Regions from separate parts of the Bradyrhizobium sp. 6(2017) genome, predicted to be linked through region 1. Evidence: predicted binding sites of a transcription regulator. Region 1 holds the regulator's gene; the other holds the start of a gene.
What was found. Region 1 encodes LexA, which represses DNA repair genes until DNA is damaged. Its sites were predicted from a motif close to TGTTCNNNNTGTGTTCNG; they were not measured.
Positions count from the first base shown of each region.

Region 2: G6P99_RS39120 (PA0069 family radical SAM protein) is a predicted target of LexA. The motif match lies at 3,193-3,210, and genes of this name have one in related genera.

Region 1 is NZ_CP049289.2:5,380,202-5,398,422, reverse strand. Features, by position in the region: partial or broken gene G6P99_RS25265 (ComEC/Rec2 family competence protein) at 1,722-3,420, shown strand; gene G6P99_RS25260 (hypothetical protein) at 3,417-3,644, opposite strand; gene G6P99_RS25255 (hypothetical protein) at 3,807-4,235, opposite strand; gene lexA (transcriptional repressor LexA) at 4,579-5,283, opposite strand; gene glp (gephyrin-like molybdotransferase Glp) at 5,516-6,727, opposite strand; gene G6P99_RS25240 (HAD family hydrolase) at 6,753-7,379, opposite strand; gene G6P99_RS25235 (MerR family transcriptional regulator) at 8,455-8,904, opposite strand; gene G6P99_RS25230 (mercuric transporter MerT family protein) at 8,953-9,339, shown strand; gene G6P99_RS25225 (cation transporter) at 9,354-9,638, shown strand; gene G6P99_RS25220 (GDCCVxC domain-containing (seleno)protein) at 9,643-9,867, shown strand; gene G6P99_RS25215 (hypothetical protein) at 9,995-10,303, opposite strand; gene arsC (arsenate reductase (glutaredoxin)) at 10,332-10,733, opposite strand; gene G6P99_RS25205 (aquaporin) at 10,730-11,431, opposite strand; gene G6P99_RS25200 (ArsR/SmtB family transcription factor) at 11,489-11,851, opposite strand; gene G6P99_RS25195 (ArsR/SmtB family transcription factor) at 11,979-12,296, shown strand; gene G6P99_RS25190 (NAD(P)-binding domain-containing protein) at 12,344-13,711, shown strand; gene G6P99_RS25185 (MFS transporter) at 13,711-14,883, shown strand; gene G6P99_RS25180 (response regulator transcription factor) at 14,898-15,560, opposite strand; gene G6P99_RS25175 (sensor histidine kinase) at 15,557-16,999, opposite strand; gene G6P99_RS25170 (DUF3280 domain-containing protein) at 17,236-18,162, shown strand.
Region 2 is NZ_CP049289.2:8,227,167-8,231,445, forward strand. Features, by position in the region: gene G6P99_RS39105 (glycosyltransferase family 39 protein) at 1-345, opposite strand, end outside; gene G6P99_RS39110 (ribonuclease HII) at 598-1,356, opposite strand; gene G6P99_RS39115 (VOC family protein) at 1,436-1,882, opposite strand; gene G6P99_RS39120 (PA0069 family radical SAM protein) at 2,005-3,171, opposite strand; gene G6P99_RS39125 (glycosyl transferase) at 3,335-3,904, shown strand; gene G6P99_RS39130 (bifunctional helix-turn-helix transcriptional regulator/GNAT family N-acetyltransferase) at 3,992-4,279, shown strand, end outside.

The DNA.
Region 1 (18,221 bases):
TAGCGATACGGCAGAACGTCATAGCCAATTAAGTACGCGGTTCGATACCGCCTGTGATGAATAATGCGGGTCGCGCCACACGCGCACCGTTGGCGAGAACTGATCTCGGATGCCAGATTTTCACGCGGCTTCACCTGATCAGCGGATGCTCGATCCGGAAGGATGCAGAGCGCGCTAAAGGTGAGAATCGACAGGAGGCGAATCATAGCCAAATCCTTCCGAGGCACCGACCGATAACTGCACAAAGATGGGCAAGTTCCAGGGCGGGGCTGATCCGAAAAAGCAACGCCGCCGGGCTCGAAATACGCGTCCCGGCGGCGTTCATTCCAAAACCTGGGCCCTGAATATTTCCCAAGCTCGATCAAACGTTAGTGCGATGCACAAGTTGCTATTTAATCGTCGGGGGATTGCTCACGCGCAATTCCCCGAGCGGTCTCCCCAATCTCGTTCGGGCATAGGAACGCGTGGCGATGTCGGGCGTAGTTTGTTTGGCTCCCGGTTTTCAGGTTCCCCAAGCCCCCGCCGGGAGTCAGTAGGCGACCCCGGCTGGTGCCCCCTGCCGGGGTCGTCTCATTTTGCAGGCCATACACAAATTTGAAGAAAGAGGAGCCGGCAGGCGGGGCGGCGCGCCAGCTCCTCCGAAACGTGACCGTGCAAGTCCCCAACGGTCCCGTCCCGAGGAAAGCGTGCGCCAATCAGGTTGCTCATTTGCTAACGGTTCGAGGCGGCCGCCTAGGAACCTTTCCTGTTTTTACTGCCTAAGAGATTGGCCAACTTTTGAGGGTGGAAAGATGTCGAAACCTGCTCGCTCCTGGACCACCGAAGATATAGAAAAGTTAAAAGCTATGGCGGGCAAATTACCCGCTGCCAAAATCGCCGAGCAATTGGGCCGTCCGGTGGCGATCACAATGAAGGCGCACCAGCTCCAGGTCTCTTTGCGAACCCGAGGCGACAGTTCCCCGTCGCGAGTACCCAAGGAAGCGGCCCCAGCGAGGGATACAAGCTGAGGCCGAGTTAGCGCGATTGGTTCATCGTCCGGTACCGCTGGCCGGCACCGAACCTGCGATAACTGTAGCCGTCCCGCCCATGTTCCAAATGGAAGCGGCCCCAGCACCTCTGGGGCCTGGGGGGCCGGTGCTGGGGCCGTTACTTGATCCGCCGATTTATCTCTTGGAGGTCGGCAGCTTCGATGCTGTGCCCCCTCTGATCCTCCCGCAATAGCCTGCGTGCAACAGTGTCCCTAGTTTCCCTCCTAGGTCATCCCATCAATAGCCACGCGATGCTGGCAAGAAGCGCGATGAACGACACAGCCATAGTCCCGGCGAAGGCAATCTCCACCCCGTCCATCCGAATATGATGCAGCCACATCTGAACTCGCCCTCCGATAAGGGATCTACTGCTCAGGCAATTAACAACCGGAAGGTGTCCCAGTTCCGCTTTGCGAGTGTCCGATTTAGGACAGCACTACCTCTGGTGCGCACCACACGAAGTATCCCTATGGAGCCGGCTAGTGCGCCAAAGGGCACAGGAACGAGTGGCGATATCGGGCGTAGTTTGTTTGCTCCCGGTTGTGAGCTCCCCCAACCCCGCCGGGAGTGAGAATGGCGACCCCGGCCTGGCGCCCCCGCCGGGGTCGTCGTTGTTTTGTGGGTTGAGTTGTGGATCAAACCGTCTAACTCAATTTTAATCTAGCAATATCAATTGCTTATCATCATCGCTAGCGGCTGATGCCGCCGCTCGGGCCGCAGCGTCCGGGCTCCTATGATTTCGGCCGCGACCTGTATTTCCAGGGCATCGGCGCCTCCGGCTTCGTGATGGGCGCAGTCAAGACCAGGGAACCGTCGGCGGCCGGCGGCTTGGCGCTGCGCTATGCCGCCTTCATGCAAGGCCTGCGCGACGCCATCGATGCGCGCATCCGCACCACGCTCGACGGCGACCAGCGCGCGATCGCGACCGCGCTGCTGACCGGCCGGCGCGACGCGATCTCGACGCCGGTCAATGATGCGATGTTCATCTCGGGGCTCGGCCACGTGCTGTCGATCTCCGGCTACCACATGGCCGTGGTCGCGGGCGTGGTGTTCTTCGCGGTGCGCGCGCTGCTCGCGCTGTTCCCAATGCTCACGGCGGCACATCCGATCAAGAAATGGGCGGCCGCGGCCGCGCTCGTCGCCGCGGCGTTCTATCTTCTGCTGTCGGGAGCCGAGGTCGCGACGCAGCGATCGTTCCTCATGACGGCGGTGGTGCTGATCGCGGTGATGGTCGACCGCCGCGCGATCACCTTTCGCACCCTGGCGGTGGCGGCGCTGATCGTGCTCGTGATCGCGCCGGAGGCGCTGGTGCATCCGAGCTTCCAGATGTCGTTTGCCGCAACGCTCGGGCTGGTGGCGCTGGTGCAGATCGGGCTGCCGAACCTGTTGGCCTCGCCCGACCATTCGGCGACCGCGCGGGTCGCGCTGTGGGGGGGGGCGCGAGCTCACGATGCTGATGCTGGCCTCGCTGGTGGCGGGGCTGGCGACGACCCCCTACGCCGCGTTCCATTTCCATCGCGTGACGCCTTACGGGCTGCTCGCCAACCTCGCGGCGATGCCGGTGGTGTCGGCGATCGTGATGCCGGCGGGCCTGCTCGGCCTCCTCGCCATGCCGTTCGGCTTTGATGGCGTGTTCTGGGCGATCATGGGCTTTGGCATCGACTGGATGATTTTGGTGACGCAATGGGTCGCCGCGCTGCCTGGCGCGGTGGGGCGGATGGCGGCGTTCGGCATCGGGCCGCTGATCGTCGCAAGCGCGGGCATCATCCTGCTCGGACTGCTGCGCACGCCGCTGCGCTGGTCCGGCGCGGTGCTGCTGGTAGTGGCCACAGTCTGGGCGGTGAGGGTGCCGCTGCCTGACGTCCTGATTTCCGCCGACGGCCGGAACGTCGCGGTACGCGGCGGCGACGGGCGGCTGCATCTGATGCATAGCGCGAAGGATGCCTTCCTGGTCAAGGAATGGCTGGCGGCGGATGCCGATGCGCGGACCGCCGCCGATGCGTCGCTCGGCGAGGGCGTCTCCTGCGATCCGGGCGGCTGCGCGACCCAGGGTCCGGGCGGTGCCTTCGTCGCACTGGCGATGCGGCCGGAGGCGCTGGCCGACGATTGCGAGCGGGCGGCGCTGATCGTCACCGCGCGGCCGGCGCCGCAGGGCTGCGCGGCCTCGGTGATCGATGCCGAGCGGCTGCGGCGCCACGGTGCGCTGGTGCTACGGCGAAACAGGGACGGCTACGCCATCGATGCGGTGAAGCCCGGCGGGATCGACCGGCCGTGGTCGCCGGCGGTTCCCGGTGACGGCGAGAGCGAGACGGTCCTCCGTACACCCGCCGCCGCGCCGCGGCCCGCAGTCGATGCGACACCGGCCGAGACCGACCTGCAGGGGGATGATTAGCCGTTGCCGGGCGAGGTGCCGGTCGGCAGCTCGAACAGGCCGAGATGGTACTCGTCGGAATCGGGGCCGGCGTCGGGCTTCTTGACGAGGGTGAAGACGGCCTCGGGAAACTGCTCCCAGACCTTGAGATCATCGGCCGTCACTGTCAGCCAGCCGAACCGGAACAAGTAGCGGCCCGGCTCGGTGACGCGTCCAGCCTTTTGCCATGTGACCTTGTCGACCACTGCGCAGGTTTCCGTGAGTGCACGTCTTCCGTACGCGATGATGCGCCAAGGCGCTCGCCGATGCAAATCTCCTCATGCGCCCCGGAAGCGGAAATCCGGGGTCGCTCGAAATCGCTTAAGGTCATCCGCCGCCGAATGGCTCATTCCGCGGCGACGATGCGCTCAACCCAAAAACAGCGACGCGAATGCGGAGGGGCGCCGCTCCACAACCTTCGGCTTGTGCTCGACCTGCGGATGCAGTGCCGGCAACTGCAGCACGCTGACGCGCTGTCCCTCGACGAGCTGGGTTACCAGAACATGGCTGCCGTCGGGGAATTCGACCGCATCATGATGGCGATCGGGCACGTCGGGCTCGACTTCGTTGAACACGCCGACGCGGAAATTCATCGTCTTGGTCCAGATCCAGCGGCTGTCGTAGCGAACGTTCTCGGCGAAAGCGAGCTCGGTGCCCGGCAGCATGCAGACCGCGACAGTGGGATCGTTCTCCGAAGCAAAGCCGCGGGTCGACGTGCCGCGGAAAGTCGTGGTGATCAGCGTCTCTCCGACAATGGCGGGGCGCGATGCCACGGCGTGCAGACTATAGTCACACATCGGATGGCTCCTCTTTTCGAGGTAGCGACCCGTGCCTCTCCCTGAGGCGCAGGCCTCTACCAGAGTGGACGATAGCAAACGAGTGTCTGCTCGTTTCTGGGCGATTGTACGACTGGCCGTCGAACGCCTCAATCACAAACGCGCTACACTGCGCGAGAGGTATCGGGGCGCATCCAAGCTGGTCCGCACGCTGCGCTATCTTCCAAGGAACGATCCGATCTGTTGCTCGTTCCTGGATCGGGACGACTTTTTCTTCAAATCGTCATCCCGCTCCATATGTCTGTTCGAGCATGGTCTTTTCGGAAAACCGCTTCGCACTTTTCCGGATCATGCTCCGCCGCCGTCAGTATTTGCGATACAGCCCGATCAGCTTGCCCTGGATGCGGACCCGGTTCGGCGGCAGGATGCGCACTTCATAGGCAGTGTTGGCCGGCTCGAGCGCGATCGATGCACCGCGGCGGCGGAAGCGCTTCAGGGTGGCTTCCTCCTCGTCGATCAGCGCCACCACGATGTCGCCGGTGTTGGCGACGTCGTTGCGCTGGATCAGCGCCATATCGCCGTCGAGGATGCCGGCGTCGACCATCGAGTCGCCGCGTACCTCAAGCGCATAATGCTCGCCGGAGCCGAGCATGTCGGGCGGCACGCTGATGGTGTGGCTGCGGGTCTGCAGCGCCTCGATCGGCGTACCGGCCGCGATCCGGCCCATCACCGGGACGGCGACCGGACGGTTGCCGTCGTCCTCGGCGATCGGCGGCGTGCTGCTGCGCTTGCCGAGGGTGCCCTCGATGACGCTTGGCGTGAAGCCACGGCGGCCGTTGCCGCCGCCGGCCGACAGCTCGGGCAGCTTGATGACCTCGATGGCGCGGGCGCGGTTGGGCAGGCGGCGGATGAAGCCGCGCTCCTCCAGCGCAGTGATCAGGCGGTGGATACCGGACTTCGAGCGCAGGTCGAGCGCATCCTTCATCTCGTCGAAGGAGGGCGGCACGCCGGCCTCTTTCAGACGTTCATTGATGAAACGCAGAAGTTCGTACTGTTTGCGCGTGAGCATCTCGAGTATTCCCCCGGTTGGTAGCGTCGTTCGATTCCGAGACTCTTCAGTTGGGGCCTTCAGACGGGGCCTGATCTCGGGAGCGCAATGCTCCCTGGCGGCTTCCCGATTGTAGACACCAGCACTCGAAACAAATCATGAACGGACACTATATGTTCGATATGTGTTCCGCAACCACTTAATTTCCGGTGAACGCATCAGGCGGCGCGCAATCGGCTAGCCCGCGAAAACCTCACTCAGGCAGCATCAGGATCTCGCATTCACTGCCCTTGGCGGCGGCGGGGGCGAACGGCGGACGCACCAGAAGTGCCCGTGCCGCAGCGAGATTCCCGAGCAGCGAAGAATCCTGCTGCATCACCGGAGTCGCGATCGGCGCGCCGTCCTCGCGCTCCTCGAGACGCGCGCGCAGATAGTCCTCGCGCTGGTCGTTGGCGGCGAGGTCGCGGCCGAGCAGGGCGGTCGTGCGGACATGATGGATCGTGTTCCGGCCGCTCAAAGCCCGAATCAACGGCACCAGAAACAGGAAGGCGCAGACATAGGACGATACCGGATTGCCGGGCAGGCCGATCACCCGCATGGCCCCGAGCCGGCCGTGCATCATCGGCTTGCCGGGCCGCATCGCGATCCGCCAGAACGCCATCGCGACGCCCTCGGCCTCCAGCGACTGCTTGACCAGATCGTGGTCGCCGACCGAGGCGCCGCCGGTGGTGATCAGGATGTCGGCGCCGGTCTCGCGCGCCCGGCGGATGCCGGCGGTGGTCGCTGCCACCGTGTCGGCGGCAACCCCGAGATCGACGGTCTCGGCGCCTTCGGCGCGCGCCAGTGCCCGCAGCGCATAGCCGTTGGAATAGACGATCTGGCCAGGGCCGGGCCTTGAGCCCGGCATCACCAGCTCGTCGCCGGTGGCGAGCACCGCGACCTTCGGGCGGCGGCGCACCGCGAGTTCCGGATAGTTCATGGCGGCCGCCAGCGAAAGCGCGCGGTCGGAGAGGCGGCTGCCACGGTTCAGCAGCAGGTTGCCCTCACGGAAGTCGACGCCGGCCGGGCGGATGTGCCGTCCTGGGCTCGCAGCCTCCGTGATCGAGATGTGGTCGCCGTCGAGCCGGGTGTCTTCCTGGATGATGACGGCGTCGGCGCCATGGGGGATGACGCCGCCGGTGAAGATCCGCACCGCTTCGCCGGCACTGAGCGTCCGCTCGAACGGCCGGCCGGCGGCGACTTCGCCGATCACCTTGAGACGGGCCTTGAGATGAGCCGCATCGGCGGCGCGCACCGCGTAGCCGTCCATGGCCGACATCGGCTCCGGCGGCTGGGTGCGGCGCGCCGCGAGGTCGTGCGCCAGCGTGCGGTGGTAGGCGGCATCGAGCGCGACCATCTCCTCCGGCAGCGGTTCGGCGCCGGCAAGAACGGCGGACAGGGCATCGGCAACCGGCATCAGGGCCACGCGCAAAACTCCTCAAGGCAAATGGTCAAATACCAAGTGCGGTCAGCGCCCTTGCCACGTCATCCGTCGATGTCACGTGGATGGCTTGAAGGCCGCGCGCCCGCGCACCTTCGATATTGGCAGCCAGATCGTCGAAGAACAGGATCCGCGACGCCGGCACGCCGATCGCTTCTATCACATGATCGTAGGCCGCGGCGTCGGGTTTCCGAAGGCCGATGTTCGAGGACAGGAACACGGTCCGGAAGTGGCTGAGCAACTCGGCATAGGCGACCGAGAAATGCGCGACATGGGCCGGGTTGGTGTTGGAGAAGGCGTAGAGCGGCATTCGCCTGGCGGCGGCCGCGAGCAAGGGGGCGATGCCTGGCATCTCGCCGGTGAAGATCGAATTCCAGCCCTCGAGGAATTGCGCGTCGGTGAGCTCGACGCCGAGTGACCGGCGCAGGCTGGTAAAGAACGTCGCGTCGTCGATCCGGCCGATCTCGTGATGCTTGTAACTGTCGTCGACGACGAAACGGCCGGCGAGGTCGGCCGGCGCGCAACCGGCATGCTGTGCCCAGTGCGTCATCGCCTTGTCGAGGCTGATATCGAGCACGACGCGGCCGATATCGAACAGCAGCACGTCGACGGAAGTGGGAGAGAGTTGCGAGGTCATTGCGTGAAACCATGTACGAAAATTGCGGGCAGGCGGCAATCTCCCCGATTTGTGCGGCAGGCATGCGACTTCCCTGTCGTCCCGGCGAAGGCCGGGACCCATACGCCGCAGCAATTGTAGTGAACGGGACTCGTCGTTCCAGCGACGCTCAACAATATTCTTTTGTGGTTATGGGTCCCGGCTTTCGCCGGGACGACGGTGAATGTGTGGCACGGTCTGTGGGGCATGCGCCCGCATTCTCGCGACATGATTTGTCCGAGCCTTGCTTCTCGTTCCGCCCTCTCCTTGAAGAGGGCGCAGGGAAAGCCGGGTGCCGATCGCACCCATGGGCCCCGAGCAAAGGTAGAAAGCTCGGGGGTAGGACCACAGGTGTAACCGGAGCAATCCGGCTTTCCCTGCGCGATGGCTTACGGATTATTTCGTGCTCTCCCCGGCGAGACTGGGCTTTTTTGTCACCGCCTTCGCAAAACGCTTTCGCGCTTTGCTTGGGGACACCGGCCGCTAGGGCGTCAGGACCACACGACTTCCCCGTCCGCTTCGCGTGCTCTCGTCAGTCACACGCTCGGCGTCCACCGCATCTCACCGCAACACCCGTGACGATGCGCAGCGCCCCTCGATCGGGTGAGACGGGGAGATTCATACACTGAGTTGGGCGTGCCGATAAACAGAAAGATTTTTGCGCGAGGGGCTTGCGCCGTCGGGCAACTCAGTGGCAGGGCGGCACCGGCTTTGGCGCATCAAGGCACCCTCGGAGCCAGCCTCTCACATCCTCGAAAGCGCCAGGCCGAAATAGGCGATCAGCGCGCCGGTGCTGAGAATGATGACGACGAGCGCTTGCTCGGAGCGTGCCTGCAAGGTTTTCCGGGTCACGGTGATGACGGTCCATCTTCGAAAATCATTCTGTTCAACTAACGTGGGTTCGTGTCCGTTCCGGCTCCCTCCGAGGAACTTTCGGCTTGTCCTGGAAGCACTGATGCAGTCCGTGAAGACCCCTCGCAATTGGGCTGCCGTGGGACCCCAGGTCGCCTACCGCACCTCGACCACCGTCCTCCTTCACGAGCGTCCAACCGGTGCGTCAGACATCGGATATTTGGCTAGTCGGCCGGCCGGCATCCAGAATATCAAGCACCGGACAGTCGGGGGTGGCGCCGTCGGAGCATTGCGCAACCGTTTCCGCCAGGATGGATTCAAGCTTGACGAGGTCAGAGAGTTTTTTACGAACGTTCGCCAGATGTGCGCTCGCGATCTTGTGCACGTCGGCGCACGGAGCGCGTCCTGGCCCTCCCAGAGCCAGCAAGGCGCGAATCTCCTCAAGTGTGAACCCGAGGTCGCGGGATCGCCGGATGAAGACCAATGTCCGTCTTTCGGCCGGTCCGTAGACCCGTCGACCGCTCGCCGTTCGGAACCGCGCGGGCAGCATTTTGATCCGCTCATAATAGCGGATGGTCTCGATGTTCACGCCGCTGAGCTCGGATAGCTCGCCGATCGAGATGTTTCCGACTCCCGAAGACGTGATGGCGCGCATGAAATAGCCCTTGATCCTGTAGTCACTACAGGATGCATGGTTTAGCGCATGATGAGCAATCAGGCGGATCACATTGCCGACAATCGGCAGCGACAAAGGCTAATCGCGGCGGGCGGCCTGCTTGGCGCGCTTGCGGCGTCGTCTTGCTGCATCCTGCCACTTGCGCTGTTTGGCCTCGGGGTCAGCGGGGCCTGGATCGGGAACTTCACCCGGCTGGCCGCCTATCAGCCGTACTTCATCGCCGCCACGCTCGTGTGCCTCGGGCACGGCTATTGGCTGGTCTGCCGATCCTCAACGCGCGCCTGCGCCGATGGCGAGGCCTGCGCGCGCCCGCTGCCGAACCGCATCGTCAAAACCAGCCTCATCCTCGCAACGATCCTTGTCGTCGCCGCGCTCGGCCTCGACTTCATCGCACCTCTCTTTCTTGACTCATGACTGGAGAATTTCCCATGAACAAGCTTGTCGCCGTCGCGGCTTTTGCCGTCGGCATCATCGCTTCGCCGGCAGTGATGGCCGCAGACAAGACGATTGTCCTGGCCGTGAACAATATGGATTGCGCGGCCTGCCCATCCATCGTCAAGGGAAGCCTTGAAGCCGTTCCCGGCGTTGCCAAGGTTGCGGTGTCCTACAAGGACAAGACCGCAACGGTTGTTTATGATGATGCGAAAGCCGATGTGAACCAACTCACAACGGCGACCACCAAGGCAGGTTATCCGTCCGCACCCAAGGGCTGATCCGATGCTTCTTGAATCAACGATCACCTGTCCGCACTGCGCCGTTGCGAAAACGGAGATCATGCCGACCGACGCCTGTCAGTTCTTCTATGAATGCACCGGCTGCGGCACAAAGCTAAAGCCCAAGTCGGGCGATTGTTGCGTGTTCTGTTCCTACGGCTCGGTGCCGTGTCCGCCCATTCAAGCCGTGCGTGCCGGCGAACCGGGTACCGCCTCCTGCTGCGCGTGACAGGCGATGACCAGCGCGCCGATCCAAACCTCGAGCAACTGGCTTGGCAGTGTGCACACCAGCGTCAAGTCCGTCCGTGTCGGCCACGCCGCTTCACACGTGAGGCTGCTCGTCGAATGAGAGCCGATCAATCGCTCTTGGGCCGGTGCGTCAGCATCCCGATGGCCAGCATACCCATGCCGCCCAGCGTGACGCCCGTAGCGGCCTGGAGGAAGAAGTTGTCGGCAGGTCGCAACTCGTTGAGAGCGCCATTGCCCATCACCACGGTCGCTGCATAGCTTTGCAGAAAGTAACCTCCCAGCGCACCAGCGATCAGGCCCGCGGCGCTGTGGCCCCAGAACCCGAATGCGTGGTCGCGCACCACCGCGGCGACGAGATGAGCGCCAATGAATCCGGCAACGATCTGGATGTAGAGGTTGGTCGCGGTCCAAAGCATCGGTCGCTCCATTGGCCGCATCGTCACTTCATCGCGCCGCGACCACTTCGCCGTCTTCCTTCACGAACCGTCCAACCGGCGAGTCCAGAAGATCGATGACGGCCTCGGACGGCCGGCACAACCGCACACCCTTCGACGTCACCACGATCGGCCGGTTGATGAGAATGGGATGCGCCAGCATGACATCGAGCAGTTCGTCGTCCGTCCATTTCGGATCGTCCAGGCCGAACTCCTTGTGAGGCGTTCCCTTTTCGCGCAGCAGGGCGCGCACGGAGATTCCCATCGCGGCAATCAGCTCCTTGAGTGTTTCGCGCGCCGGCGGCGTCTTGAGATATTCAATGACGACGGGCTCGGTGCCACTCTGGCGGATCATCGCGAGCGTGTTGCGCGAGGTGCCGCAATCCGGGTTGTGATAGATCGTGACGGTCATGGTCGTGTCTCCGCAATGGCAACGGGGCCGGACAGTTTGGGACGTCCGAGCAGCCAGTTCATCAGTAACATGCCGGCCATCGCGCCGCAGAGCTCGGCGAGAATGAACCCGGGAAGGTCGATGGGGCGAATACCGGCGAACGTGTTGGTGAGGGAGCGTGCGATCGCAACGGCGGGATTGGCGAACGACGTCGATGCCGTGAACCAGTAGGCGGCCGTGATGTAGAGCCCGACCAGCCAGGGAACGGCCGCGCGCTGAAAACGGATACCGGCCAGAATGGTGGCGACCAGGCCGAAGGCGGCCACGGCTTCCGCAAACCACTGCGGTCCGCCGGTCCGGACCTTCATCGACACGTCGATCAAGGGATGAGCGAACATCAGATGCGCCGCCATCGTGCCGACGGCGCCGCCTGCGATCTGCGCTGCGATGTAGAGCACGGCCTCGTTCACCGGCAACTCGCGCCGGCCGGTAAAGACGAGCGTAACGGCCGGGTTGAAATGGGCACCGGAAATCGGACCGAGCACGGTGATCAGGACGACGAGGATCGCCCCGGTCGGCAACGTGTTGCAGAGAAGCGCAAGAGCGACATCCTTGGTCAGAGTTTCGGCCATGATGCCGGATCCGACCACGGTCGCAACGAGAATGCCGGTGCCGAGCGCTTCGGCGGCAAGGCGCCGGGGAAGGTCGAACGTGTCCATCAGCCGGCCCTGGGCTCTGGATGAATTGCCCGGCCGGCGAAATCGATCGCGCCTTGCTCAGCCACGCGTCCGCTCCTTTCGCTGCGGTGGGCAGCATGGCTGCAAGCTCTCGACGACCGGCGCGCAAATCTCCGGCCGTCCGTCACAGCAATCGCGGAGCAGGAACACCGCGACGTTGCGAAACTCGTCGAGGTTGGCGCGATAGACGATCGATCGGCTTCGCCTTTCGGAGGTGACCAGGCGTGCGCGGGTGAGGATCGACAAATGCGCCGACAGGGTGTTTTGCGGCACCTCCAGCAGGCGGGCGAGGTCGCCGGCCGCGAGTCCCTCGGGCTCGTGTTTGACGAGCGCCCGAAACGCCTCCAGCCGGGTCGGTTGCGAAAGTGCGGCGAGAGCCAGTACTGCTTCTTCAGTTTCCATATATCCAGATTTATGGAAATATCACATGGAGGTCAAGCGGGATTCGCCTCAAGCGGCTGCATCATATATTTCGAATATTCTAGAAATATCGATTGACGGAGGTCGGGCGAGGACGCATGTTTTGCGGATGAAGATCGACGACGCAGCTGCACGCCTGGAAGCGCTGGGCAATCCGACCCGGCTCAAGATTTACCGAGCCCTTGTCCGCGCTGGACATGCCGGCATGCCGGTGGGGCGCCTGCAGGAGCGGCTGAAGATTCCGGCGTCGACGCTGTCGCATCACGTCAAGGCACTGGTCTCCGTTGGCCTGATCTCGCAACTGCGCGAGGGGACCACGCTGGTCTGCCATGCCGAATACGCCACGATGCAAGCCTTGGTGGATTTCCTCGTGGCGGAGTGTTGCGTCGAGGAATCGCAATGCAACGCGGCGCAGACGGCGGCCTGATTTTTTTGTCGGGTCATTCGATAATTCCAGAAAGACGGGATGAGCAGATGCCAGCAAAGACGGTCGCGATCATCGGAGCGGGTCCGGTCGGCCTTGCGGCGGCGGCGCATGTGATGGAGCGCGGCATGACGCCGGTGGTGCTGGAGGCGGGAGCCGAGGCCGGCCATGCGGTTCGGCAATGGCAGCATGTTCAGCTGTTCTCGCCCTGGGAATACAATGTGGATCAAGCCGCCGCGCGGCTGCTTGCCGACGTCGGCTGGAATCGGCCCGATCCCAAGGTGTACCCGACCGGCGGCGAACTGCTCGATCAGTATCTCATTCCGCTCGCGACCCGGACGCCGCTCAAGGACGTGATCCGGACGTCGAGCCGTGTCACCGCGGTGTCGCGCGCCGGCTTTGACAAGGCCAAGACGAAGGACCGCGAAAAGGCGCCGTTCGAAATTCGCTATCAGAATGGCAGAGGTCCGGAGACGCTGCGCGCCGACGCCGTGATCGACAGCTCCGGCACCTGGGCGTCGCCGAACCCGGCCGGTGCAAACGGGCTTGCCGCGATCGGGGAGCGCGAGGCCCAAGGGAATATCACCTACGGAATGCCTGACGTGCTCGGCACGGACCGGTACCGATATGCGGGCAGGGCGGTTGCCGTGCTGGGGGCCGGGCATTCCGCGATCGGCACGCTGACCGATCTGACGACGCTGGCGGAGCAGGAGCCGGACACGCGTCCGATCTGGCTGCTTCGCGGCACTAACCCTGCAAAGGCCTTTGGTGGCGGCGCGAATGACAAATTGGCCGCCCGGGGCGAATTGGGCGCGCACTTTGCTTCGCTGGTTTCCTCGGGCCGTGTTCAGGTCGAGGCGGGCTTTCCGGTCGCCGCGATCGGCAGCTTGGATGGCCGGCTCCGGATCGCGACATCCGCGGCCTGTTGCGGACGCAGCATCGTTGTTGACGAATTGATCGTCGCCACCGGATTTCGTCCCGACCTGTCGTTCCTCGGCGAGGTCCGTCTGCGCCTCGATCCGGCAATCGAAGCGCCGATGGCGTTGGCGCCCCTGATCGATCCGAACGAGCACTCCTGCGGAACGGTGCGGCCGCATGGCGCGCGCGAACTGGTTCAGGACGATCCCGGCCTCTATCTCGCCGGCATCAAGAGTTACGGCCGCGCGCCGACCTTTCTGATGATCACGGGCTACGAACAGGTGCGCTCGATCGCCGCCGATATCGCGGGAGATCGCGAAGCGGCCGAACGCGTGGAGCTGGAACTGCCCGAGACCGGCGTCTGTACGCGCGGGGGTGTCGAAGGCGCTGGCGCTGGGGGCAGCTGCTGCGGCGGTCCGGCTCCTGTTCAAGCCGACGCTTGCTGCGCGGATGACGTAGCCGCCAAGGCGGCGGGTCGCGCCGGTTGTGGCTGCTCCTGATGGACCGCAGCCGACTGACCATCATTGCCGCGCTTGGCACGGCCCAGACACTGGCCTGGGGGTCGAGCTACTATCTGCCCGCGATCCTCGCCGATCCGATCGCGCACGACCTCGGGATTTCCAGCAACTGGTTCTTTGCGGCGTTCTCCGCATCTCTGGTCATCTCCGGGTTGCTCGGCCCGCGGGTCGGCCGGCAGATCGATCGCGTCGGTGGGCGGCAGGTGCTCTGCGCCTCGAACGTTGTCCTCGCTGCCGGGCTCGCTCTGCTCGGCGCGTCCGGGTCGGTGTGGACGATGTCGGCGGCGTGGCTGCTGCTCGGCATCGGCATGGGGCTCGGGCTCTACGATGCAGCGTTCGGCACGCTCGGACGCATCTATGGCAGCGATGCGCGTGCCTCGATCACGGGCATTACGCTGATTGCCGGATTCGCCAGCACGGTTGGCTGGCCGCTGAGCTCGCTTGGCCTCGCCACGATCGGCTGGCGGGAGACCTGCTTTGCCTGGGCGATTGCGCATCTCGTCATCGGACTGCCGCTCAATCTGCTGCTGCCGCGCACGCTACGTGCGGTATCTTCGCAGGGCACGCCCGTAAAACCGCATATTCCGATCGACCGGACCATGGTGGTGCTTTCTTTCGCATTCGCCGCCGCCTGGACGGTGACGTCGGCGATGGCGGCGCATCTGCCGCGGATCGTGGAAACCTTCGGAGCGACGCCGGCGCAGGCCGTATTCGCCGGGATGATGATCGGTCCGGCGCAGGTAGGTGCGCGCATTCTCGAGGCGAGCCTGCTCAGCCGATTCCATCCGCTGCTCTCGACGCGGCTGGCCTGCATCACCCATCCGATCGGGGCCTGCGTGATCGGCATCTTCGGCGGCGGTGCTGCCGCCGCGTTCGCGCTGCTGCACGGCGCCGGCAACGGCATTCTGACGATTGCGCGGGGAACGCTGCCGCTCGCGATCTTCGGATCGGAGAACTATGCCTACCGGCTCGGATTGATCGGGGCACCGTCCCGCATCTGCCAGGCGCTGGCTCCGCTGGCGTTTGGGCTCTTGATCGAGCCGATGGGACGGGCGGTGGTCGTGGTGTCGGCAGGGCTCAGCCTGTCGGCGCTGATCGCCCTGGCCATGCTGCCGCGCACATCTTCGGCACGTGCATCCGCACCCGCGGAGTGACCGCCGCCGCGGGCTCAGCGTTCGGCCAGATCGATCTGCGTCAGGATGCCTTGCCGCAGCGCGAGGCGGACCAGCTCGATATCGGTGCCGACGCCGAGCTTGTCCTTGATCAGGGAATGCAGGTTGGCGACCGTCTTGGGGCTGACGTGCAGCGCCGCGGCGATCTCGTCCGTGGTCTTTTCCGCGAGCAGCATGCGCATCACCTCGAATTCGCGCGCGGTCAGCAGGTCGGCGGCTGCGGTCTCGCCGGCGAGGTGGCTGAGCGCGAGCTCGTGGTCGATATCCGGGCTGATCGCGATCTTGCCCGACAGCGCGTCCATCACGGCGTGCACCAGCGTCTCCGGCGGGCTGGTCTTGGTGACATAGCCGCTGGCGCCGGCGCGGATTGCCTGCACGGCAAAGGCCGCGTTCTGGTGCATGGTGAACACCAGGATCTTTGCGCGCTTGTCCCACTGCCTGAGGCGCCGGATCGCCTCGATGCCGCCGATGCCGGGCATCGACAGGTCCATGATCACGAGGTCGGGTTCGGTCTCCTTGTAGAGGCGGTAGGCCTCGACGCCGTCGGAGGCTTCGGCGACGACGGAGAGGCCCGGCTGCTTCTGCAGCATCGACCGGTAGCCCTCGCGAACGACGGCGTGGTCGTCGACCAGCATGATGGTTCGCACCGGATTGCTCATGCCGCGCGCTCCACGGGTGCGGCCTCCCGGCTGGCAACGACGGGAACGATGACGCGGAGTGCAGAGCCGTTGGGCTGTCCGGCCTCGAAGCTCAGCCGCCCACCGAGCGCGGCGACCCGCTCGCGCATGCCGAGCAGGCCCAAGCCGGACTTGAACTGAGGATCGCCTTTGAGATCGACTTGGGGATTCCCTTGGGGATCGCCGGGCCGGCCATCATCGTCGATCGCGAGCGTGATTTCACTGTCGTCGCTAGGCGCCGCCTCGCGCATCTGAAGCCGCAGCATCACGCGCGTGGCGCCGGCGTGCTTGGCCGCGTTGGTGAGCGCCTCCTGGACGATGCGGTAGAGATTGGCGCTGACGGAGGAGGGAAGGCGCTCGAACGATCCCGATATGGCGATCTCGAACCGCGGTTGCCCCCGGCTGCGGCCGTTCCAGCCAGCGATCAGGCCTTCCAGGCTCGCCGCAAGTCCGAGTTCGTCGACATCGGGCGGCCGCAACCTGAAGAGGGCGCCGCGCAATGTCTCCATCATGTCGGTCGCGGTCCGCGCAATGCCGTCGCATTCGGCGAGCAGGGCTGGGCAATCCTGGGCAGCGGTCTGGCGCGCCGAGGCGGCCAGCGCGCGGATGGCGGCCAGCGACTGCCCGAACTCGTCATGCAGCTCGCGCGCGAGATGCCGGCGCTCCTCGTCCTGCACCAGGATCAGTTGTTGCGTCAGCGCGTTGCGGTCGGAGAGTGCGGTGGCGAGGCGCTCGGCGAGCTGGTTGAAGACGTCGCCGATCGCCGACAGTTCGGCGAGATCGAACGGCGGCAGCCGCGCGGCGAGGTCGCCCGCGGCGATCCGCTCCAGCCCGTCGCGGATCAATAGCGTCGGACGCAGTGCGCGCGACAGCGCCGCATAGACCAGGGCGCAGAGCAGCGGCAGCGCGATCATGAAGGCCGCCATCAGCCGGCCGGCATCGTGCCAGGCTTCGGCGGTCGGCACCGCCGGATCGACCCAGGCCACAGCCTCGCCGATCGCGTTGCCGCGCGACATCACCGGGCGCACGGCCTCGCGGCCGGGATCGAACAGGCGGCGATAGAGCGCCGCAAAGGCCAGCGGCGGCGCCGCCGTGTCGGTCTGCGCGCCGCCGCAGAAGCGCTGGCTGATCTCGCCGCTTTGGCCGCGAAATGCCAGGCAGAGCCCCGGCGTCATGACCGTTGCGGCAATGCTGTCGAGATCGGGAAATTCGGCGCGCGGATTGTTCAGCCACTGGATCTTGCTCTGCTGCAGCTCCAGAGTCCTGGCGGCGACATCGGCAACGGCAGCGATCCTGGCGCGCGCCGCGCGGTCGGCGTCGATCAGGAAGTAGCCTGAGATGGCGGCAAAGCACAGCGTCGACACGGCGGCCACGCGCAACGTCAGGCGCAGCTTCAGATCGCTTCCGGACCAAATCCACATCGGCGCATCCTCGTGTCGCAGACGGCCCTCGGCGCCCGGTGGCGGGCCGGGCCGTCACGCACATTAAACGGCAGAACGGGAGCGTCGAGAAGCGCTGGCTTGGGTGTTCTCTGGCTGCGGACCATCGTCGTGAAATTTTCCCGGCACCGGCCGGGAGCCGCTCCGCTGCGGCGCAGAGGCCAGCCGGCCTAGGCTGCGACCGACCCGCCGCACCAGCACCCGAAAGGCCCGGATACATGCGCCAGTCCCGTCTCGCTTTGCACGCCCTTGCCCTGATCGGCCTGCTCGCCGGAAGCTGTCCTCTGCGCGCCGAGACCGGCGCAGCGGCGGCGTCCCCGCTCAGCGTCAGCATCGACGATTTCAGCTACGTCGACACCTCGGGCGAGGTGATCGACCAGACCGCTGCGCACCAGCGGCGGCTGGATGCGTTGATGCGGAGGCTGCGCGCCGATGTCGCCGCGGAGCCCCGCTATCGCCTGGTTTCGCCCGCGGACGAGGCGCGGATCAAGGTTATCGGCGGCGTGCAGAAGACGAGCACGCTGGTGCAATGGGCCAAGGTCGCCGTCATCGATGCCGGCGCGACCCGTGTGCTGTACGAAAGGCTCTACACGTTTCGTGGCGACAATGACGAGGCATGGGACCACGCGGCGATGTTCTTGTCGCGCGAGGTGCGTGGCGCCCTTGCGGCCGCGCTGCCGCCGGCACAGGCCGCCACTGCTGCGCCTATCGGGCTTGCGGTGTTCGAGTTCGAGCTCGAGGACACCACCGCGGCACCGGCGTCCGGCCTTGCCGGCTCCGATGCAGCCTATCTGGCCGATGTGACCAGGGGTGTGCGTGACCGGCTGGCGCAGTCGGGCCGCTACCGCCTGGTCGATACCGGCGGCGCGACCGCAGAGCCCGTCAAGGCGCGTGTGCTGCGCGACTGCGACGGCTGCGAGGCCGCGATTGCGCAGAAGCTCGGCGCGGATCAAGCGCTGATCGGCGTGATCAGGCGGGTCAGCCGGACCGAATACACGGTCGGCTTCCAGCTGCGCGACGCCCGCAGCGGCGCGGTCGTCTCGCGCGGCGACAGCGGCCTGCGGATGGGCGCCGATTATTCCTGGACCCGCGGCGCGGTCCGTCTGGTCGGCGACCGCCTGCTCGAGGGCGGGGCGCAGCGCTAGTCAGTCGGACCATCGCAAAGCGCAATAGCTGCTAGACACATCGTCATCTATCTCCGGGC
Region 2 (4,279 bases), 2.8 Mb from region 1:
CGCCAGCACGCCCTGCGGGCCGCCGACGATGGCGCGCGCCAGCTGGTAGAACGCGATGAAGGTGGCGATCTCGCAGGCCTGCGCCAGAAGATAGACGCCGAGCACATGATTGCCGGCGGCACGGAAGGCGATGTCGGCGAGCCAGAACGCCAGCGGCGGCCCCATGTCGGTGCCGACCTGATATTCGCGGCCGAAGGCCAGGATGGCGGCGAGATTGCCGGGCGGGCTGCCGTAGAAGATCAGCGGCAGGAATAGCCAGATCGCGGCCTGCACCAGCACCACGACCCACACCACCAGGCGCGGCCGGGCGCGGATCAGTTCGACAACCAGGGAGGTAAACCGCATGAAACGCCTGAAATGCCCCAGCCACCCGTCAGCGGCGCCATCTGATCCCGGTGGTTTTGATAAACGGCGGCGGCGATGGAGGCAACGGTGTACGGTGTGGCTACACCGCAAAGTCACCTCCCCTGTCATCACCCACGAAGGCGGGTCATCCAGTACGCCGCGGCCTCTCAATCGAAAACGGCTGGCTCTGGAATACTGGATCGCCCGGTCGAGCCGGGCGATGACACCGTTGGATGGGCTGGCGCAGTTGCGCTACGCCGCCGCGGATTCGGCGGCTTCGCTTTCCTCGTCCACCGTGAACAGGTCGGGCTCGGCCGGGACCGGAAAATGCTTCAGCCGCGCGGCGACGACGGGGGCGAAGAAGCTGCGGTGATGGGTGGTGGGCCCGAGCCGGTCCAGCGCCTCGAGGTGCTCGGGCACGCCATAGCCCTTGTGCTGCTCGAACCCGTAGCCGGGACAGTCCAGCGCCAGCGCGCACATCAGGCGGTCGCGCGTCACCTTGGCGATGATCGAGGCTGCCGCGATCGAGGCCACGATGCCGTCGCCGCCGATCACGGCGTCGCAGTCGCAGGGCGTGGCGAGCTTGTCGCGGCCGTCGACGAAGACATGCTTCGGCATTTCCGGCAGCGCATGCACCGCGCGCGCCAGCGCCCACAGCGAGGCGCGCAGGATGTTGTCGCGGTCGATTCGCGCCGGCGACGCCACCGCGACCGAGAACGCTGATGTGGCGCAAATCTCCTCGAACAGTTCCTCGCGGCGCTCGGCGGTCAGCCGCTTCGAATCGTCGAGGCCTTTGGGAATGCGATTGGGGTCCAGCACCACGGCGGCGGCGACCACGGGACCTGCCAGCGGGCCCCGCCCGGCCTCGTCGCAGCCGGCGACCGGCCAGACGCCGCGCTTGATCAGCGCCCGCTCGCGCCGGAAGCTCGGCCGCGTCACGATACGCTTCTCCGGCTTGGCTGACTTGGCCAGCGCCTTCTTCGACGTGCTCTTGGACTTGTCCCGAATCATGCGGGGATGGTGATCAAGCCAGCCCCGCGGCGCAACCGGGAACCAGCCGCCCTTCCCCGCAATTCAATCCGGCCGGCTTTTAGTCGGGAATCGACACGCGCCTGTTATCGAGCACCTCAAACCCCGGCGCGCGCACCACTTCCCAGGCGTGGCCGTCGGGATCGGCGAAATAGCCGCAGTAGCCGCCATAACTGGTGGGCTGCGCGGGGTTCAGCAATTTGCCGCCCTTCGACAGCGCGAACGCCATCACACAATCGACCTCGGCATCGTCGTTGCAGTTCCAGGCGATCGCAACGCCGCGGAACGCTGAAGGCCGCGGCTGATCGGGCAGGGCGGCATCGGCGGCGAGCAGATGCCACGGGAACAGCCCGAGCACAGTGCCGCCGGTGTCGAAGAAGGCGACCTCCTCGCCGGTCCCGCGCATCTTCCTGGTGAAGCCGAGCGATTCATAGAAGGCGATGCTGGCGCGCATGTCGCTGACGCCGAGCGTGAGGACGGTGAAGCGTGGGGTCGGGGCGTTACTCATTGTTGCACTCACTCTTTTGACGTCATCATAGCCCGGATGGAGCGAAGCGTAATCCGGGACCTCTATCCGCGGGCAACGATTTCCCGGATTGCGCTGCGCTTCATCCGGGCTACGGACCTCATCTAGAACAAGCTCAACTGCTCGCCGTTGCGCTTCGGCTTGGCAAAATGATCGGTGGTCAGCTTGGTGCGCCGCTTGTTGAGGCCGAGTTTCTCGCAAGCGATCTCGAAGCGGCGGCCGATCATCCAGGCCATCGGGCCGGTGCCCTTCATCCGCGTGCCCCATTGCGAGTCGTAATCGCGGCCGCCGCGCATGTCGCGGATCAGCGTGAAGACGTGGCGGTAGCGGTCGGGATAGTTCGCCATCAGCCATTCGCGAAAGAGATCGCGGACCTCGAGCGGCAGCCGCAGCAGCACGTAGCTCGCCTCCTTGGCGCCGGCATGCACGGCGGCATCGAGGATGCGCTCGATCTCGGAATCGTTCAGCGCCGGGATCACGGGCGCGATCATCGCCGTGGTCGGGATGCCGGCGTCAGCCAGCCGCTTGATCGCCTCGAGCCGCTTCGGCGGCGTCGATGCGCGCGGCTCCATGGTGCGGGCGAGTTTCGGGTCGAGCGTCGTCACCGAGAGCGCGACCTTGGCGAGATTGCGCTTGGCCATCCGCGCCAGAATATCGATATCGCGGGTCACCAGCGCCGACTTGGTCACGATGCCGACCGGATGCCCGGCGCGCTCCAAGACCTCGAGAATGCCGCGCATGATCTTCCGCTCGCGCTCGATCGGCTGATACGGATCGGTGTTGGTGCCGATCGCGATCATCCGCGCCTCATAGTCGGGCGCCGCCAGCTCCTTCTCGAGCAGTGCGGGCGCGTCCGGCTTGGCGAACAGTTTGGATTCGAAGTCGAGCCCCGGCGACAGGCCGAGATAGGCGTGGGTCGGCCGCGCGAAGCAATAGACGCAGCCGTGCTCGCAGCCGCGATAGGGATTGATCGAACGGTCGAAGCCGATGTCGGGCGAGTCGTTGCGGGTGATCACCTTGCGCGAGGTGTCGAGCGCCACACTGGTCTGGAACGGCGGCAGGTCGTCGAGGCTCTGCCAGCCGTCGTCGAAGGCTGTCCGCGCCTCGGCCTCGTAGCGGCCGCTGGCGTTGGACTGCGCGCCACGGCCGCGCCGCCGCTCGCGCTCGATCGCGACCGCAAGCTCGGGAAAAGGGGTGGGTGCACCCGCCGGGTTATCGGAGGGCGCCGTTACCGGCGGGTGCTTGAGGGCATGAGAGGATGCTCGGCTCATGCTGTGAAGCTAACACAGCTTGAGAACAAATCAAGAACATCGCTTGAGAAAATCCACAAAGTGATGGCGCAAAATTCTGCAGGCGAAAAGGCTGCTTTGAATATGACAAGGTGATAACACGGCCGGAGTTTTTCAACCGTTTGAGCCATCGAAGCCTCGAATCATGCTGAGCGTGATCATTCCAACCGACGGCGTCGAGCGCACCGCGGTCGCGACATTGGCGGCGCTGGTGCCGGGCGCAGCCGCGGGCGTCATCCGCGAAGTGCTGCTGGTCGACCGCACCAACAGCGACGTGATGGAGCGGGTTGCCGACATCGCCGGCTGCGGTTTCCTGCGCTTCGAGGGCACGCGCGCCGCGGCACTTGCCGCCGGTGCAAAGCAGGCCCGTTCGCCCTGGCTGATGTTCCTGCATCCGGGCGCAGTGCTCGACGCCGGCTGGATCGAGGAGACCACCCAGTTCATCCAGATGGTGGCGGCAAGCGGCAAGGACCGCGCCGGCATCTTCCGCTACGCCCGCGCGCCCTATACCGACCCCGGCCTGCGCGACGGCATCAAATTCGTCGCCCGGATGATCGTGGGCCCTTCGGCCGAACAGGGCCTCCTGATCGCGCGCGACCATTACGAGCGGATCGGCGGCTATCGGCCCGACGCGCGTCGCTCCGAGGCGCGGCTGCTGCGCCGGCTCGGCCGCTCCTCCCGCACCATGCTGCGCAGCCGGATCATGGTGGCGTAGGGTTTCCGACCCGCGACGACGCTTCGAGATGCCCTGAAATGCACATCGGCCTTGCCATTTATTTGATTCCGTCAAATAATATGTTTGATGAAATCAAGTTCGTATGACACGACGCTCGAGAGCCAGGTCGCCGCGATCCGCGGCTTCAGCCGGTTCTACACCCGCAAGCTCGGCATCATCGAGCCGAAGCTGCTGGATTCGCCGTTCACGCTGCAGGAAGCGCGGATCATCTACGAGTTCGCGCATCGCGAGAACTGCACCGCGACCGATCTGGTGCGCGAGCTCGACCTCGATGCCGGCTTCGTCAGCCGCACGCTACAGGCGCTGCAGCGCCGCCAGATCGTGACGCGCAAGCCGTCGAAGGCCGACAAGCGC